DNA from 2 places in the Citrobacter pasteurii genome. Region 2 is predicted to be linked to the other one. Evidence: predicted binding sites of a transcription regulator. Region 2 holds the regulator's gene; the other holds the start of a gene.
What was found. Region 2 encodes LexA, which represses DNA repair genes until DNA is damaged. Its sites were predicted from a motif close to TNCTGTATGTACATACAGNA; they were not measured.
Positions count from the first base shown of each region.

Region 1: a site for LexA is predicted at 5,193-5,212, ahead of mutH (DNA mismatch repair endonuclease MutH). Genes of this name have one in related genera too.

Region 1 covers NZ_CP077262.1:1,267,333-1,275,966, forward strand. Annotated here, with positions in the region: gene aas (bifunctional acyl-ACP--phospholipid O-acyltransferase/long-chain-fatty-acid--ACP ligase) at 1-690, shown strand, start outside; gene lplT (lysophospholipid transporter LplT) at 683-1,876, shown strand; gene I6L54_RS06215 (NADP(H)-dependent aldo-keto reductase) at 1,968-3,008, opposite strand; gene ygdR (lipoprotein YgdR) at 3,116-3,334, opposite strand; gene I6L54_RS06225 (TerC family protein) at 3,480-4,193, opposite strand; gene mutH (DNA mismatch repair endonuclease MutH) at 4,268-4,963, opposite strand; gene rppH (RNA pyrophosphohydrolase) at 5,648-6,178, shown strand; gene ptsP (phosphoenolpyruvate--protein phosphotransferase) at 6,191-8,437, shown strand; gene lgt (prolipoprotein diacylglyceryl transferase) at 8,628-8,634, shown strand, end outside.
Region 2 covers NZ_CP077262.1:4,844,197-4,852,830, reverse strand. Annotated here, with positions in the region: gene ubiA (4-hydroxybenzoate octaprenyltransferase) at 1-869, shown strand, start outside; gene plsB (glycerol-3-phosphate 1-O-acyltransferase PlsB) at 924-3,344, opposite strand; gene I6L54_RS23360 (diacylglycerol kinase) at 3,516-3,884, shown strand; gene lexA (transcriptional repressor LexA) at 3,994-4,602, shown strand; gene dinF (MATE family efflux transporter DinF) at 4,723-6,042, shown strand; gene I6L54_RS23345 (CsbD family protein) at 6,179-6,388, shown strand; gene zur (zinc uptake transcriptional repressor Zur) at 6,433-6,951, opposite strand; gene I6L54_RS23335 (cupin domain-containing protein) at 7,067-7,555, shown strand; gene dusA (tRNA dihydrouridine(20/20a) synthase DusA) at 7,662-8,634, shown strand, end outside.

The DNA of each region.
Region 1 (8,634 bases), 1.3 Mb from region 2:
CTGCAGGACAGCACGAAACAGTTGTGGCAGGAGAAATTTGGCCTGCGCGTCCTTGAAGGCTATGGCGTGACGGAATGTGCGCCGGTGGTGTCTATCAACGTACCGATGGCGGCGAAATCGGGAACGGTAGGGCGCATTCTGCCTGGTATGGATGCCCGACTGTTGGCGGTGCCTGGTATTGAAGATGGCGGGCGTTTACAGTTGAAAGGCCCTAATATTATGAGCGGCTATCTGCGCGTCGAAAAACCTGGTGTACTGGAAGTCCCAACCGCAGAAAATGCGCAGGGTCAGATAGAACACGGCTGGTACGACACCGGTGATGTTGTACGCTTTGATGAAAATGGCTTTGTACAGATTCAGGGACGTGCCAAGCGCTTTGCCAAAATTGCCGGTGAGATGGTGTCACTGGAGATGGTTGAACAGCTGGCGCTGGCGGTATCTGCTGAAAAAATGCATGCCACGGCTATCAAGAGCGATGCCAATAAAGGGGAAGCGCTGGTGCTGTTTACTACCGACGGCGAGCTGACCCGTGAAAAATTACTCCAGTATGCGCGCATCCACGGCATTCCAGAGCTTGCCGTACCGCGTGATATCCGCCACCTGAAACAACTCCCTCTGCTCGGCAGCGGTAAGCCAGATTTTGTGACACTGAAAAACTGGGTCGATGAACCGGAAAAACAACATGCGTGAGTCAGTACACACTAGCACTTCAATCTGGTCAAAAGGGATGATGTCCGTTATCGCCGCGCAGTTTTTGTCAGCGTTTGGCGATAACGCGTTGTTGTTTGCTACCCTGGCTTTGCTCAAGGCGCAGTTCTACCCGGACTGGAGCCAGCCAATCCTGCAAATGGTGTTTGTGGGTGCTTACATTCTATTTGCTCCTTTTGTCGGGCAGGTCGCGGATAGCTTTGCGAAAGGCAGAGTGATGATGTTCGCCAACGGTCTCAAGCTACTGGGGGCGGCGAGTATCTGTTTTGGCGTTAACCCATTTCTGGGGTATACGCTGGTGGGTATTGGTGCAGCGGCTTATTCTCCGGCCAAGTATGGCATCCTGGGTGAGTTGACGACCGGCGATAAACTGGTGAAAGCGAATGGCCTGATGGAGGCGTCAACCATTGCCGCTATCTTGTTGGGTTCTGTTGCTGGTGGTGTGCTGGCCGACTGGCATGTCATTGCTGCGCTTTCCGCCTGCGCCCTGGCTTATGCTGGTGCCGTGGTGGCTAACCTGTATATCCCGAAACTGGCTGCGGCTCGCCCCGGTCAGTCGTGGCATCTGGGCAAAATGACGCGCAGTTTTTTCTGTGCCGCCTCCTCACTGTGGCGCAACGGTGAAACGCGTTTCTCATTGGTCGGAACCAGCCTTTTCTGGGGCGCGGGTGTTACGCTGCGTTTTCTGCTGGTGCTGTGGGTTCCGGTGGCGCTCGGCATCACCGATAACGCCACGCCGACCTACCTTAATGCCATGGTCGCGATCGGGATTGTTGTCGGCGCGGGGGCGGCTGCGAAACTGGTGACGCTGGAAACCGTGTCGCGCTGTATGCCTGCGGGGATACTGATCGGCATCGTGGTGCTGATTTTCTCTCTTCAACATTCGCTGCTTCCGGCCTACGTGTTGCTGCTGCTTATCGGCGTGTGTGGTGGGTTCTTTGTTGTGCCGCTAAATGCGTTACTGCAGGAGCGGGGCAAGAAAAGCGTCGGCGCGGGCAATGCGATTGCGGTGCAAAACCTGGCCGAAAACAGTGCGATGTTGCTGATGCTGGGTATTTACTCACTGGCGGTGCTGGTGGGGATCCCGGCGGTCGCAATTGGTATTGGGTTTGGGGCGCTGTTTGCGCTGGCGATTGCGGCGCTGTGGATTTGGCAGCGCCGCCGGTAACATTGCCGGATGGCGACGCAAGCGTCTTATCCGGCCTACAGGACGAACAATTTGTAGGCCTGATAAACGCTGCGTCATCAGGCACTAAAAATTATGGTGCAGGATAGGTATACACCTGATGCACCGCTTCAATCTCTGCAAGTACTTCTTCACTCAACTCCAGATACAGGCTTTCAACGTTGGTTTTTAGCTGCTCCATCGTCGTGGCGCCCAGCAGGGTGCTGGCGACAAACGGCTGACGACGCACGAATGCCAGCGCCATCTGCGCAGGATCGAGGTTATGGCGTTTGGCGATATCCACATAGGCTGCGACGGCTTTTTGCGTTTGCTCGCCGCTGTAGCGCGTGAAGCGGCTAAACAACGTATTGCGTGCGCCGGCAGGTTTCGCACCGTTCAGGTATTTACCGGTTAAGGTGCCAAAACCAAGGCACGAGTAGGCCAGTAGCTCAACGCCTTCATACTGGCTCACTTCGGCCAGTCCAACTTCAAAGCTGCGGTTTAGCAGGCTGTACGGGTTCTGGATGGTGGCGATACGCGGCAGGTCATGTTTGTCTGCCAGGTGCAGGTAACGCATTACACCAAACGCCGTTTCGTTGGAAACACCGATGTAACGAATCTTACCTGCACGCTGAAACTCTGCCAGCGCGTCCAGCGTATCCAGCAGGGAAACGACCGGCGCGGAATCCGCCCAGCTATATCCCAGCTTACCAAAGCAGTTTGTCGGACGCTGCGGCCAGTGGACCTGATAGAGATCGAGATAATCGGTCTGCAGTCTTTTCAGACTGTCGTGCAGTGCTTCACGGATGTTTTTACGATCCAGCGCCTGATTCGGTCGAATACCGCTGTCATTGTTACGCGCCGGGCCGCTAACTTTAGAGGCAACGATCAGTTTTTCGCGGCTGCCGTGTTTGGCGAGCCAGTTGCCCACGTAAGTTTCGGTGAGTCCCTGGGTTTCTGGACGCGGCGGTACCGGATACATCTCGGCAACGTCGATTAAATTTATGCCTTGTGCAACGGCATAGTCGAGCTGTGCATGTGCGTCGGCTTCGCTGTTTTGTTCACCAAACGTCATTGTGCCCAGCCCCAGTGTACTGACTTCCAGCGAGCTGTGGGGTATACGGTGATATTGCATAGCCGTTTCCTTTTTATAATCACGACATAAGGATTATAAAAATGGCTGAGGGAAGGGAAAAAGGGAAGCAAAATTGTTAAGGCCAGCAGCGTGGCTGACCTTAACCATCAACGCTCAATGATTTGAGAGACTTCGTCGCGGTTAATTTGCATCGCATTGCCTTGCTGATCGTGGTAACTCACCAGACCGGTATCATCGTCAATTTCTGGTTTACCATCGGTCAGGATCATTCGCCCATCTTTTGTTGCCATCACATAATCGCTGCTGCATCCGGAAACGGCAAAAGCCAGCCCGACGGCGGAAATTAAAACTGCCCATTTTTTCATCTGCTTATCCTCAATGGCCTGCGTCTGACACTAGTTTAGTAATAACGCGAAGTTGTGCAGGGCGAAAGCAGTAAAATCTTAATCTGTGAGAGAAGGAAGGTGCGCGGGGAGTATTCGCTCCCCATGCGGGGAGCGAGAGTGTCAGTCAGAGCGGATTTTTTTTATTGCGCCACAGGTTCAGGGTCTCTACAGCGATAGAGAAGAACATAGCGAAGTAAATGTATCCTTTCGGCACATGGACATCGAAGCTTTCCAGGATTAGCGTGAAGCCAACCAGTATCAGGAAAGAGAGCGCCAGCATTTTTACCGAAGGGTGACGATCAACAAACTCACCGATTGGGCGGGCTGCAAACATCATTACGCCCACGGCAATCACGACGGCTGCCATCATAATAAACAGATGATCGGACAAGCCTACTGCGGTGATTACAGAGTCCAGACTGAAGATAATATCCAACAGCATGATCTGCACAATCGCGCCCAGGAAAGAAGAGACGCGGGTTTTCAGCCCTTCCTCTTCACCCTCAATGGACTCGTGGATCTCTTTACTCGCTTTCCAGATCAGGAACAATCCGCCGAGCAGAAGGATCAGATCGCGCGCTGAAATCGCCTCGCCAAACAGTTCGAATAACGGGTTCGTGAGCCGCGTTACCCATGCGATGGATGCCAGCAGCGCCAGACGCATCACCATCGCTGCCGCCAGCCCGATTCGTCGGGCATGATTGCGTTGTGCTGTTGGGAGTTTTGCTACAACCAGAGAAAGGAAAATAATATTGTCGATCCCGAGAACGATCTCCAGCAGCGTCAGCGTACCGAGCGCCAGCCAGGCGTTAGGATCGGTTATCCATGCAAATAACATCGAACAAAGTCCTGCCAAAAAAAAGAAGCGGTAATTATAGGCGCGTAACGCGACGGGCGAAAGGTCAGGGTGTGTTATTGAGCCTGGAATAGAAAATGCCGTTCCAGCAATGCGCGGGTGAAGTTCTTTTTCAGGTAAAAACCGCGGGGCAGGGTGAGGATGGGTTCGCCATGAGCGCCAATGGCCTCGGTAAGCGCCCGGGCGTTGGCGGCTTTTGGGCGTAGTTGTAAAACTTCACCATGACGGGCGGTGATACGTTCGACGTGGCCTAACACTATCATGTCCATCAACTCTTCCCAGTCCAGACGTAACTGTCGATCTTCCTCTTCATTCGGACTCCACAGTAGTGGAGAGCCAACGCGCCGTTCAGCCACAGGGATGCTGCGTTCACCTTCTACGGGTATCCACAACACGCGTTTAAGCTTGTGTCGAACATGGCTGGTTTCCCAGGTCACGCCAGTATTGCCGGTTAACGGTGCTACGCAGACAAAGGTCGTTTCCAACGGTTTGCCAAGGCTATCTACAGGGATCGTTTTTAACTCCACGCCCAGCGCGGCAAAATCCTGCTCCGGTTTACTGCCCGCACTGGCCCCAAGCCAAATTTCCAGCAGCACGCCAATCCAACCTTTGTCCCGCTTCAGATCCTTTGGCGTGGCGAGTCCTGCCATCGCCGCCAGTTCTCCCAGCGTGTAGCCCGAAAGTTGCCGTGCCTGGTGCAGCAACTGGGCTTCGGATTCTGGAGGAGAAAGCAATGGATGGAGTTCTGGCATCAGGGTTACCCTTGGGTTAAAAAACGAGCAATGATTTTACACCGTGTGGACAGAGTTTATCTTTTTCCACATATTTTATCCAATTGCATGATTTATAGTGGTTTTTATATTTTGATGTAGAGGGTTGCGCAACAGAAAGCCGGGTTTTCCAATTCTGGTCACTGACAATGAACAGGATCTTACACCATGTTATCCACAGAAAGATGGGATAACTGTGAAAAACCCCCACTACTGTTTCAATTTACAGCCTTGACGTGCGACGAAAATCGAATTTTCACACAAATTGTGCCTAACTTATTGGCATAATCTGTGGATAAAACCAACGCTGGTCGATCTTTCATCAGCTCGAAGATCGTATGCGTGATGTGCATCACACTTCTGCAGGTTTAGCTACAGTTATTACTTTTAACTTAATGAATATATAAGACTATTTTTGGATTGTGACGGATGTCTTATTCAGACTGTTCCGGGTTTTCCCATAGTAATTCCGTACTTCTTCACAACTATATCCACAGAAAAGGTGAATAAAATCGCCTATGTAGCGTATCTTCTGTTTATAACTCGGCCCTTTGCTGTGAGTTATTCAATTGTTATTAGAATATCGCGCTCTTAACAGAGTGGTTTACCGCCCCTCTGGAGTGTGAAACAATCGTTTGTATATAAGGTTTATGTTGAGGTAGTCCGGTGATTGATGACGATGGCTACCGCCCGAATGTAGGGATAGTAATTTGTAACCGCCAGGGGCAGGTCATGTGGGCCCGGCGATTTGGTCAGCACTCCTGGCAATTCCCGCAAGGCGGGATAAATGCAGGAGAGACAGCAGAGCAGGCGATGTACCGGGAACTCTTTGAAGAAGTAGGTCTGAGCCGTAAAGATGTGCGGATCCTTGCTTCTACTCGTAACTGGTTGCGTTACAAGTTACCGAAACGTTTGGTGCGTTGGGACACAAAGCCGGTTTGTATCGGCCAGAAACAAAAATGGTTTCTTCTGCAGTTGGTCAGCAGCGATGCTGAAATCAATATGCAAACCAGCAGTACACCTGAGTTCGACGGCTGGCGCTGGGTGAGTTACTGGTATCCGGTTCGACAGGTGGTGTCATTTAAACGCGATGTCTATCGCAGGGTGATGAAAGAATTCGCAAGTGTTGTGATGGCGCTTCAGGAGAGCACTCCTAAGCCGCAAAGCGCACCTGCGTACAGACGTAAAAGAGGTTAAGCTACGCAAATTATGCTCACCCGCCTGCGCGAAATAGTCGAAAAGGTGGCCAGTGCTCCACGTCTCAATGAGGCGTTGAATATTCTGGTTACTGACATCTGTCTTGCGATGGATACAGAGGTCTGCTCGGTCTACCTGGCCGATCACGACCGACGCTGTTATTACCTCATGGCGACCCGAGGACTGAAAAAACCACGCGGTCGCACTGTTGCACTGGCGTTTGATGAAGGGATCGTTGGCCTGGTTGGCAGGCTGGCGGAACCTATCAACCTTGCCGATGCGCAAAAACACCCCAGCTTTAAATATATTCCTTCGGTGAAAGAAGAACGCTTTCGTGCGTTCTTAGGCGTACCGATCATCCAGCGACGCCAGTTATTAGGCGTCCTGGTGGTACAGCAACGTGAGTTGCGCCAGTACGACGAAAGCGAAGAATCATTTCTGGTCACGCTTGCCACACAAATGGCCGCTATTCTGTCTCAGTCGCAGTTAACCGCGCTATTTGGGCAATACCGGCAAACGCGTATCCGCGCATTGCCTGCAGCACCCGGTGTGGCGATCGCGGAAGGCTGGCAGGATGCCACGCTGCCGCTGATGGAGCAGGTGTATCAGGCTTCAACGTTGGATCCGGTGCTTGAGCGTGAACGTCTGACTGGCGCACTGGAAGAAGCCGCGAATGAATTTCGCCGCTATAGTAAGCGTTTTGCTGCCGGGGCACAGAAAGAGACAGCGGCAATTTTTGATCTCTATTCGCACCTGCTCTCCGATACCCGTTTGCGCCGCGAGTTATTTGCGGAAGTGGATAATGGTTCGGTGGCCGAGTGGGCCGTTAAAACGATTATCGAAAAGTTTGCCGAACAGTTCGCCGCGCTGAGCGATAACTATCTCAAAGAGCGAGCCGGGGATTTGCGCGCGCTGGGCCAGCGTCTGCTGTTCCATCTTGATGACGCGATCCAGGGACCGAACGCCTGGCCGGAACGTTTCGTTCTGGTGGCGGATGAGCTGTCTGCCACTACGCTGGCGGAACTTCCCCAGGACCGGTTGGTAGGGGTTGTCGTCAGGGATGGTGCCGCCAACTCTCACGCGGCGATTATGGTCCGTGCGCTGGGGATCCCGACCGTAATGGGGGCTGATATCCAGCCGTCTGTGTTGCACCGCCGCACGTTGGTGGTGGATGGCTATCGTGGCGAACTGTTGGTCGATCCGGAACCGGTATTGATCCAGGAATACCAGCGTCTTATCAGTGAAGAAGTTGAACTGAGCCGCCTGGCGGAAGATGACGTCAACCAGCCAGCACAGTTAAAAAGCGGCGAGCGCGTGAAGGTGATGCTCAACGCGGGGCTAAGCCCGGAACATGAAGAGAAGCTGGGTAGCCGAATTGACGGTATCGGGCTGTATCGTACTGAAATCCCGTTCATGCTGCAAAGCGGCTTTCCATCTGAAGAAGAGCAGGTTGCGCAGTATCAGGGAATGCTGCAGATGTTTAACGATAAGCCCGTAACTCTGCGTACGCTGGATGTCGGGGCCGATAAACAACTGCCGTACATGCCCATCAGCGAAGAAAACCCGTGCCTTGGCTGGCGGGGGATCCGTATAACGCTCGATCAACCGGAGATCTTTTTGATCCAGGTTCGCGCCATGCTGCGCGCGAATGCGGCAACCGGAAACCTGAGCATTTTACTGCCGATGGTGACCAGTATTGATGAAGTGGATGAAGCGCGACGCCTGATAGAACGTGCCGGACGCGAAGTGGAAGAGATGATCGGCTACGAGATCCCAAAACCACGCATTGGCATCATGCTGGAAGTCCCGTCGATGGTGTTTATGCTGCCGCATTTAGCAAACAGGATCGATTTTATCTCGGTTGGGACCAACGATCTCACCCAGTACATTCTGGCTGTCGATCGTAACAATACGCGGGTAGCCAGCATTTATGACAGCCTGCATCCGGGGATGTTACGCGCACTGGCGATGATTGCACAGGAAGCCGAAAGAAGCGGCATCGATTTGCGCTTGTGCGGTGAAATGGCGGGCGACCCGATGTGCGTGGCCATTCTAATTGGCCTGGGCTTTCGCCATTTATCAATGAACGGTCGTTCAGTGGCTCGCGTTAAATATCTACTGCGCCACATCGATTTTGATGAGGCGCAAACGCTGGCTCAGCGCAGCCTGGAAGCGCAGATGGCGACAGAAGTACGCCATCAGGTGGCGGCCTTTATGGAGCGCCGTGGCATGGGAGGATTGATTCGCGGAGGATTGTAGGCCTGATAAGCGTAGCGCCATCAGGCAATACGGTGAGTAAAGATTACCTATACAGATCTTTTACATCTTCCCGGCATCCGCTGCGATCCCCTTGTGCTATCATTCGCACCTTTGGAGCGCCTGCATTATGCTGGCGCGCTTATCAATTGCTGTCTGACTTCAGCGAAATAACAAGAACTTGTGGTGACAGATGACCA
Region 2 (8,634 bases):
AGTGGAGTCTGACGCAGAATAAGCTGCTGGCGTTTCACCGCTTGATGCGTACGGATAAGCCAATCGGTGCCTTACTACTGCTCTGGCCTACGCTGTGGGCGCTGTGGGTAGCGACCCCCGGCGTACCGCAATTGTGGATACTGGCGGTGTTTGTCGCCGGTGTGTGGCTGATGCGCGCTGCCGGATGCGTGGTGAATGATTATGCCGACAGGAAATTTGACGGACACGTCAAACGGACCGCAAACCGGCCGCTACCGAGCGGTGCAGTCACGGAGAAAGAGGCCCGAACACTGTTTGTTGTGCTGGTGTTGCTCGCCTTCCTGTTGGTTCTGACTCTTAACACGATGACGATTTTGTTGTCCGTTGCCGCGTTAGCACTGGCGTGGGTTTATCCCTTCATGAAACGCTATACGCACCTGCCGCAGGTGGTGCTGGGGGCGGCGTTTGGCTGGTCTATTCCCATGGCGTTTGCCGCCGTGAGTGAGTCTGTACCACTGAGCTGTTGGCTGATGTTCCTCGCCAACATTCTCTGGGCGGTGGCCTATGACACCCAGTATGCGATGGTCGATCGTGATGACGATCTGAAGATTGGCATTAAATCAACCGCCATTCTGTTTGGTCAGAACGACAAGCTGATTATTGGCATTCTGCAGGTTGGTGTGCTGGCGCTGATGGCGATGGTGGGCTGGTTAAACGGGTTGGGGCTGGGCTATTACTGGTCACTGCTGGTGGCGGGCGCGCTGTTTGTGTATCAGCAGAAACTGATTGTCGATCGTGAACGGGATGCCTGCTTTAAAGCGTTTATGAACAATAACTATGTGGGGCTGGTGCTGTTCTTAGGGCTGGCGATGAGCTACTGGCACCTTTGAGTTTGGCTTAGCCTGCACAATAAAAACCGGTCATTTCGACCGGTTTTTTTATGCTTACTCGCCCTGCGTTGCGCTTTCGATGGTCAGACGCACATCGGATGTGACCAGCTCGGCCAGCATCTGATAGATCTTCATCGTTTCTTCCGGTTCGGCATCACCGGTATCGCTGATGTAGCCCTCGTCACGCAGCGTCAGCACCAGGGAGCTGAACACAGCTTTATCGAAGAACTCAGGCGCGTTGATACCGTGCAGCACGGAAAGACGTTGTGCCACGGTGCGGCTCTCTTTCTCCAGGGTACTGCGGTTGATGGATGGGTTCGCACTCAGCAGCCAGAAGGTAATGGCATAGCGCTGTAGCGTTTCACGCGCGCCCGCAGCCAACAACTGCAGCGTGCGAGAATGAACCGGGTTGATATGCAGCTCATCGTTCTGCAGGGTTATCAGACCCTGACGCTGCATTTCGTTGACCAGCTCGTCAATTACCCCGGCAAGCTCATCACGCTCCCAACGCAGGAACAGCTCTGCTTTCAGCATCGGGTACAGCGCTTCAATATGCTGCTGCAATGCGGCGCGTGAAATCCGGCGGTGCTGAGTCACAATCGCGGCCATCAACGAAGGCAGAACCAGCATGTGCGCAATGTTGTTGCGGTAGTAGGTCATCAGTACCGCCTGCTCGCGCGGCAGAATAATGATGTCACCGATCGTGTCTTTCTCAACCTCAAACTTGTTCATCTGCAAGGCGTGGTCGATAAGTTCACTGGCGCTTTGTGTCGGCACTGTCGTATCCGAAGCATACGGCACATTGCGCAACAGGCTCAGGTAGCAATCGAGCTGTTCGGTTAGCTGCTCGCGCGTCAGAGAACGCTGACGGGAAGCCAGTAACGCGGTACAACACAGGTTCATGGCGTTGGCCGCGCCCGCGTTGTTAATGCGTACCATCAGGTCGGCAGCAATGTTATTCACTGTCGGCGTCAGCCAGGCCGGGCGAATAGACTCGATAGGATCGATAGATTCGCGCCACTCCGGCACATGCTGATTCAGGTAGGTCATCAATGGCATAGGTTCGCCAAAGTTAACGTAGCCCTGACCCAGATTACGTAGCTTGCTCAAACCGCGCAGCATTTGCGGCAGGCTCTCTTTCTCTTTGGTCGCGCCACGCAGCTCTTTTGCGTAAGTTCCCACTTCCATCACATGCTCGTAGCCGATGTAGATAGGCACCAGTGTAATGGGACGCGTACCGCCGCGCAGCATCGCCTGGATGGTCATCGACAGCGTGCCGGTTTTCGGGTCAAGCAGACGGCCGGTACGTGAGCGGCCACCTTCGACAAAGTATTCAACCGAGTAACCACGGCTGAACAACTCGCCCAGGTATTCGCGGAATACGGTGGAATAGAGCTTATTGCCTTTAAACGTACGACGAATAAAGAATGCGCCCAGACGGCGGAAAATCGGACCTGCCGGCCAGAAATTCAGGTTGATCCCTGCCGCGATATGCGGTGGAACCAGCCCCTGATGGTACAGAACATACGACAGCAGCATGTAGTCCATATGACTGCGGTGGCACGGCACATAGACGATTTCATGTCCGTCGTGCGCCAGTTGGCGTACACGTTCAGCATTGTGAACATTAATGCCCTGATACAGACGGTTCCAGGTAAAGCCCAGAATACGGTCCGTCAGGCGGATCATCTCATAGGAGAAGTTGGCGGCGATCTCTTCCATCAGCGCAATCGCGTTTTGCTGCGCTTTTTCGTGGGAGATCTTTTTACTGCGGGCTTCATCTTCCACCGCTCTGGCGATCGCTTTTGAGGCCAACAGCTTATTAAACAGATCCTGACGGGCAGGGAGTCGCGGGCCGACTGCGGCCAGGCGCTGGCGAGCAAAGTGCATACGCGCCACGCGTGCCAGTTTTTGGGCGATGGTTTTATCCGTGCCGTGTTCGTCTGCCATGCGACGCAGGGAGACCGAAGGCGAGAAGCGGACAAAACTGTCGCGACCCAGCCAGGACACCGCAAAGAATTTCTGTACACCGTTCAGCATACGCAGCGGCGGATTGACTTCGCCTTTCTCGCGCCCTGGAGCACGGCCAAACATCACCGACACCGGCACCATCTGTACATCCAGATCGGGGTTGCTGCGATGCAGATCGAGATAGTTATGGAACAGCTTGATGGACTCTTCTTTTGGCGTGTAATAGGTGAATACACGCGGGCCGCCGTGTATAAACACGTAGCGCGGCAGCAAAGTCCCATCTATCTCCAGCGGTTCCAGGGGGTCAGGGAGGTCGTGCACCAGACATTGGGCACGCAGCGTCAGCAAGTCTGCTTTTGAGTTGTACGGTAAGACGTACATAATGGGACGAGAGGTATCGAGTCCCAATTCCGGGGCGGGTTCCGCCGGGATAGACTTGCTTTTTACCAGGATGCTTAATGGTAAATTCAGTAATTTGTAGTAAATTCGTGGCCAGCCGGACATAAACGATGTAAAGCCTCTGGTTAATAATGCAAATGCGCTGCAAGGATATCAGAAAGTTTAGTGAATTTCTGTGGTATCCCGTCATACTTCGCGCAGCTTTGCTTATGCCCTGAAACAAACAGGGTAACGATACAATAATACTCACGCTAATTATGTAAAAAGGTTCTTTTGATGGCCAATAATACCACTGGATTTACTCGGATTATCAAAGCAGCAGGCTATTCCTGGCAAGGTTTCCGCGCCGCATGGATCAATGAGGCGGCATTCCGTCAGGAAAGCGTTGCCGTACTGTTGGGGGTAGCCATCGCCTGCTGGCTGGACGTTGACGCGATTACCCGCGTACTGCTGATTGGTTCGGTGATGCTGGTGATGATCGTTGAAATTCTGAATAGCGCCATTGAGGCGGTCGTCGACCGAATAGGTTCGGAGTATCACGAGCTTTCTGGCCGGGCGAAAGATATGGGATCGGCTGCAGTATTGCTTTCTATTTTTGTCGCTCTGATCACCTGGGGCATCCTGTTGTGGTCGCATTTGCGATAAAGGTTCCACAACTTCATAAATCTCCTGTTTTTTGTGCAGTTTGCGGTTCCAAATTCGCCTTTAGCTGTATATACTCACAGCATAACTGTATATACACCCAGGGGGCGGAATGAAAGCGTTAACGGCCAGGCAGCAAGAGGTGTTTGATCTCATTAGAGATCACATCAGCCAGACAGGTATGCCACCGACGCGTGCGGAGATCGCGCAGCGTTTGGGGTTCCGTTCCCCAAACGCGGCTGAAGAACACCTGAAAGCACTGGCGCGTAAAGGTGTACTGGAAATCGTTTCTGGCGCATCGCGTGGTATTCGCCTGCTGCAGGAAGAAGAGGAAGGTTTACCGCTTGTTGGTCGTGTCGCGGCCGGTGAGCCACTTCTGGCACAGCAGCACATCGAAGGCCATTACCAGGTTGACCCATCACTGTTCAAACCGAACGCCGATTTTCTGCTGCGCGTCAGCGGTATGTCGATGAAAGATATCGGGATTATGGATGGCGATTTACTGGCTGTGCATAAAACGCAGGACGTGCGTAACGGCCAGGTTGTTGTTGCCCGTATTGATGATGAAGTCACTGTTAAGCGCCTGAAAAAGCAGGGCAACAAGGTTGAACTTCTGCCGGAAAACAGTGAATTTAAACCTATCGTTGTCGATCTGCGCGAGCAAAACTTCACCATTGAAGGGTTGGCGGTAGGCGTGATTCGTAACGGTGAATGGCTGTAATGATCTGCTGATTTCCTGTAGGCCGGAGAGGGCGTTTACGTCGCTCTCCGGCAAATTGCCCGATGATGCTACCTTATCGGGTCTACAAAAACGCGTTAATTTCTTTTCAGGCTCCTTTCCATGCCTTTCTTTACCTCCTCTGATAAAGCACTTTGGCACCTTGCCTTACCGATGATTTTCTCCAACATCACTGTTCCACTGCTGGGACTGGTGGATACGGCGGTGATTGGTCATCTGGATAGCCCGGTCTACCTTGGTGGCGTTGCCGTTGGCGCAACAGCGACCAGTTTTCTCTTTATGCTGCTGCTTTTTTTGCGTATGAGTACCACTGGTCTGACAGCCCAGGCGTTCGGTGCGAAAAATCCGCAGGCACTGGCGCGCGCGCTGGTTCAGCCGCTGATGCTGGCGCTGGGAGCGGGGCTGCTTATCGCACTGTTTCGCGCACCGGTTATCAGCCTGGCGTTGCATATCGTGGGAGGTAGCGAAGCGGTGCTGGAGCAGGCCCGAAGGTTCCTGGAAATCCGCTGGTTAAGCGCGCCCGCCTCACTGGCCAATCTGGTGTTGCTCGGCTGGTTGCTTGGCGTTCAATATGCGCGTGCGCCGGTTATCCTGCTGATTGTCGGCAATGTGCTTAACATCATGCTCGATTTGTGGCTGGTGATGGGCCTGCATATGAACGTACAGGGCGCGGCGCTGGCGACGGTGATTGCCGAATATGCCACTTTGCTGATCGGTCTGATGATGGTACGTAAGGTCCTGCATATGCGCGGAATTTCGCTGGCAATGCTGAAGCAGGCGTGGCGTGGCAACTTCCGCCGTTTACTGGCGCTTAACCGTGACATCATGCTGCGCTCGCTGTTGTTGCAGCTCTGTTTTGGTGCGATTACGGTGCTGGGGGCGCGTCTCGGGGGCGATATTATTGCAGTCAACGCCGTTCTGATGACTCTGTTGACGTTCACCGCCTATGCGCTGGACGGATTTGCCTATGCCGTGGAAGCCCATTCTGGTCAGGCTTATGGCGCGCGGGATGGCAGTCAACTGCTGGATGTTTGGCGAGCGGCGTGTCGGCAGTCGGGAATTGTGGCGATCCTTTTTTCGCTGGTCTATGCCCTGTTCGGCGAGCAGATTGTGGCGCTGCTGACCTCGCTGTCGCAAATCCAACAGCTGGCCGATCGCTATCTTTTCTGGCAGGTGGTGTTACCGCTGGTGGGCGTTTGGTGTTACCTGCTCGACGGGATGTTTATTGGCGCGACGCGGGCTGCAGAAATGCGCAACAGTATGGCCGTTGCCGCAGTGGGATTCACCTTAACGCTCCTGACGTTGCCGTGGCTCGGAAATCATGGTTTGTGGCTGGCGTTAACCGTTTTTCTCGCGCTGCGCGGGCTATCGCTGGCCTTTATCTGGCGGCGTCACTGGCGTAATGGTACCTGGTTTGCCTGAAAGGAATGGTTAAAAATTCCGAATAGTAAATAAAGCTCAGAATCACTGACTACACTTATTCTCACGTCCAGAGAAAACAGCATGTGTCTGGACATGGCACTCGCGCTATTCACAACCTAACGATGAGGACTTGATGATGAATAAAGACGAAGTCAGCGGTAACTGGAAACAGTTCAAAGGTAAAGTGAAAGAGCAATGGGGCAAACTGACCGATGATGATATGACGGTCATTGAAGGTAAACGCGACCAGCTGGTAGGTAAAGTCCAGGAACGATACGGGTACGCGAAAGATCAGGCGGAGAAAGAAGTTAAAGATTGGGAAAAACGCAACGATTACCGCTGGTAATTAACCCCTCCCTCCTGAGAGTACAAGGACGTACGCTCTTTTATTTACCGCCCGACTTTCTTTTTCACCTGAATTGTATGGTCATGCTGGCATTCGCCAGGATGGCGGCATGATTCAACTTCCACACATGCCGGACACAGGCCGTGGGCTTCAATCACATTATGGCGCAGAGCAAATCCCATTTTAGCTGCCAGCGTATGCATAATATCTTCCACGCCTTCCGCACACTCTTCTTTTACCACGCCACAGCGGTCACAAATAAACATTGCCGAGCTATGGGTTGGCTGATCGAACAGATGGCAAAGGACATAGCTGTTGGTGGATTCCACCTTATGCACAAACCCTTGTTCCAGCAGAAAATCGAGCGCACGATACACGGTAGGGGGTTTGGCCTGCGGCTCGGTTTCCCGCAGCAGATCAAGCAGGTCATAGGCGCTGATCGCACCTTCCTGCAGGCTCATCAGGCGCAGCACTTCGAGGCGTTGTGGCGTTAGCCGCACGTTACGTTGCACACAGAGTTTTTCAGCTTGAGCCAATAACTCCTGCGTGGTGGTTTTGTCCATTTGGCGCCTCGATTTGCGTGGAAGGTTAATCCCTTACTTTATCATGTTTTGCTTAAAACGCCGAGATCCACCGCTGTGTGCTATACCTGACGCATCGCAACACTGGAAAATTAACATGAAAAGACCCGATTGTATTCGCCACTGGCGTGAAGTTGAGGGGCCTGATGACTCCACCTATCCAGGCAGCGATGAGCTTTTTTCTATTGGCGCGCCGCTGGCCCGCAGGTTGGGGTTAGGGCGATTAGGCATTCATCACGAACGCCTGCCGCCGGGTCGTCGTACTTCTTATCCACACGCTGAAAGTGATGAAGAAGAGTTCATCTACGTGCTGGAAGGCTACCCGGAAGCCTGGATCAATGGTTACTTATGGAAGCTGGAACCCGGCGACAGCGTTGGTTTCCCGGCAGGAACCGGTGTGTGTCACACCTTTATCAATAACACCAGTGAAGAGGTACGTCTGCTGGTCGTCGGTGAGGCGAACAAAAAATACAATCGCATTTATTATCCGCTTAATCCGGTTTATGCCGCCACGCGCGAGGATCGCTGGGTTGACCATCCTCCACAGTTTTTTGGTCCACACGACGGAAAACCCGGGCGGAAATGACGATCCACGCGGACGAAGGGCGCTATCCACGATGATGTGGCTCACTATCGCAACGGTCTATGCTATAGTAGCGCCCCTTTTTTAACCGGATGCTTGAATATTCGCCATGCTGCCTGAATCTCAGTCTACCGCTTTTCCCGCTCATCGTTTTTCTATCGCGCCGATGCTCGACTGGACGGACAGACACTGCCGCTACTTTTTGCGCTTACTGTCCAGCCAGACGCTGCTCTATACGGAGATGGTGACCACCGGGGCAATTATTCATGGCAAAGGCGATTACCTGGCGTATAGCGAAGAAGAGCATCCGGTCGCATTGCAACTGGGCGGGAGCGATCCTGCCGCGCTGGCCCAGTGCGCAAAGCTGGCTGAAGCACGAGGTTATGACGAGATTAACCTCAACGTCGGCTGCCCTTCCGATCGCGTACAAAACGGGATGTTTGGCGCTTGCCTGATGGGGAATGCGCAACTGGTCGCTGATTGCGTGAAGGCGATGCGCGATGTGGTGTCGATTCCGGTGACGGTCAAAACGCGCATCGGTATCGATGATCAGGACAGCTACGAATTCCTGTGTGACTTCATCAATATGGTCTCCGGTAAAGGTGAATGTGAGATGTTTATCATCCACGCCCGCAAGGCCTGGCTGTCCGGGCTAAGCCCGAAGGAAAACCGTGAGATCCCGCCGCTGGATTATGACCGTGTTTATCAGTTGAAGCGTGATTTCCCGCAGCTGACGATGTCGATTAACGGTGGAATTAAATCACTGGAAGAAGCAAAAACGCATCTGCAACATATGGATGGCGTGATGGTGGGGCGTGAAGCTTATCAAAACCCGGGGATTCTGGCGTCGGTCGACCGTGAAATTTTTGCTGCGACCACGCCGGATGCAGACCCTGTCGCCGTGGTGCGTGCCATGTATCCCTATATTGAGCGGGAGCTGAGTAAAGGTACGTATCTGGGGCATGTGACCCGCCACATGCTGGGGTTGTTCCAGGGAATTCCAGGCGCACGCCAATGGCGTCGTTATCTGAGTGAAAATGCGCATAAAGCCGGGGCCGATATTAACGTTCTGGAACACGCGC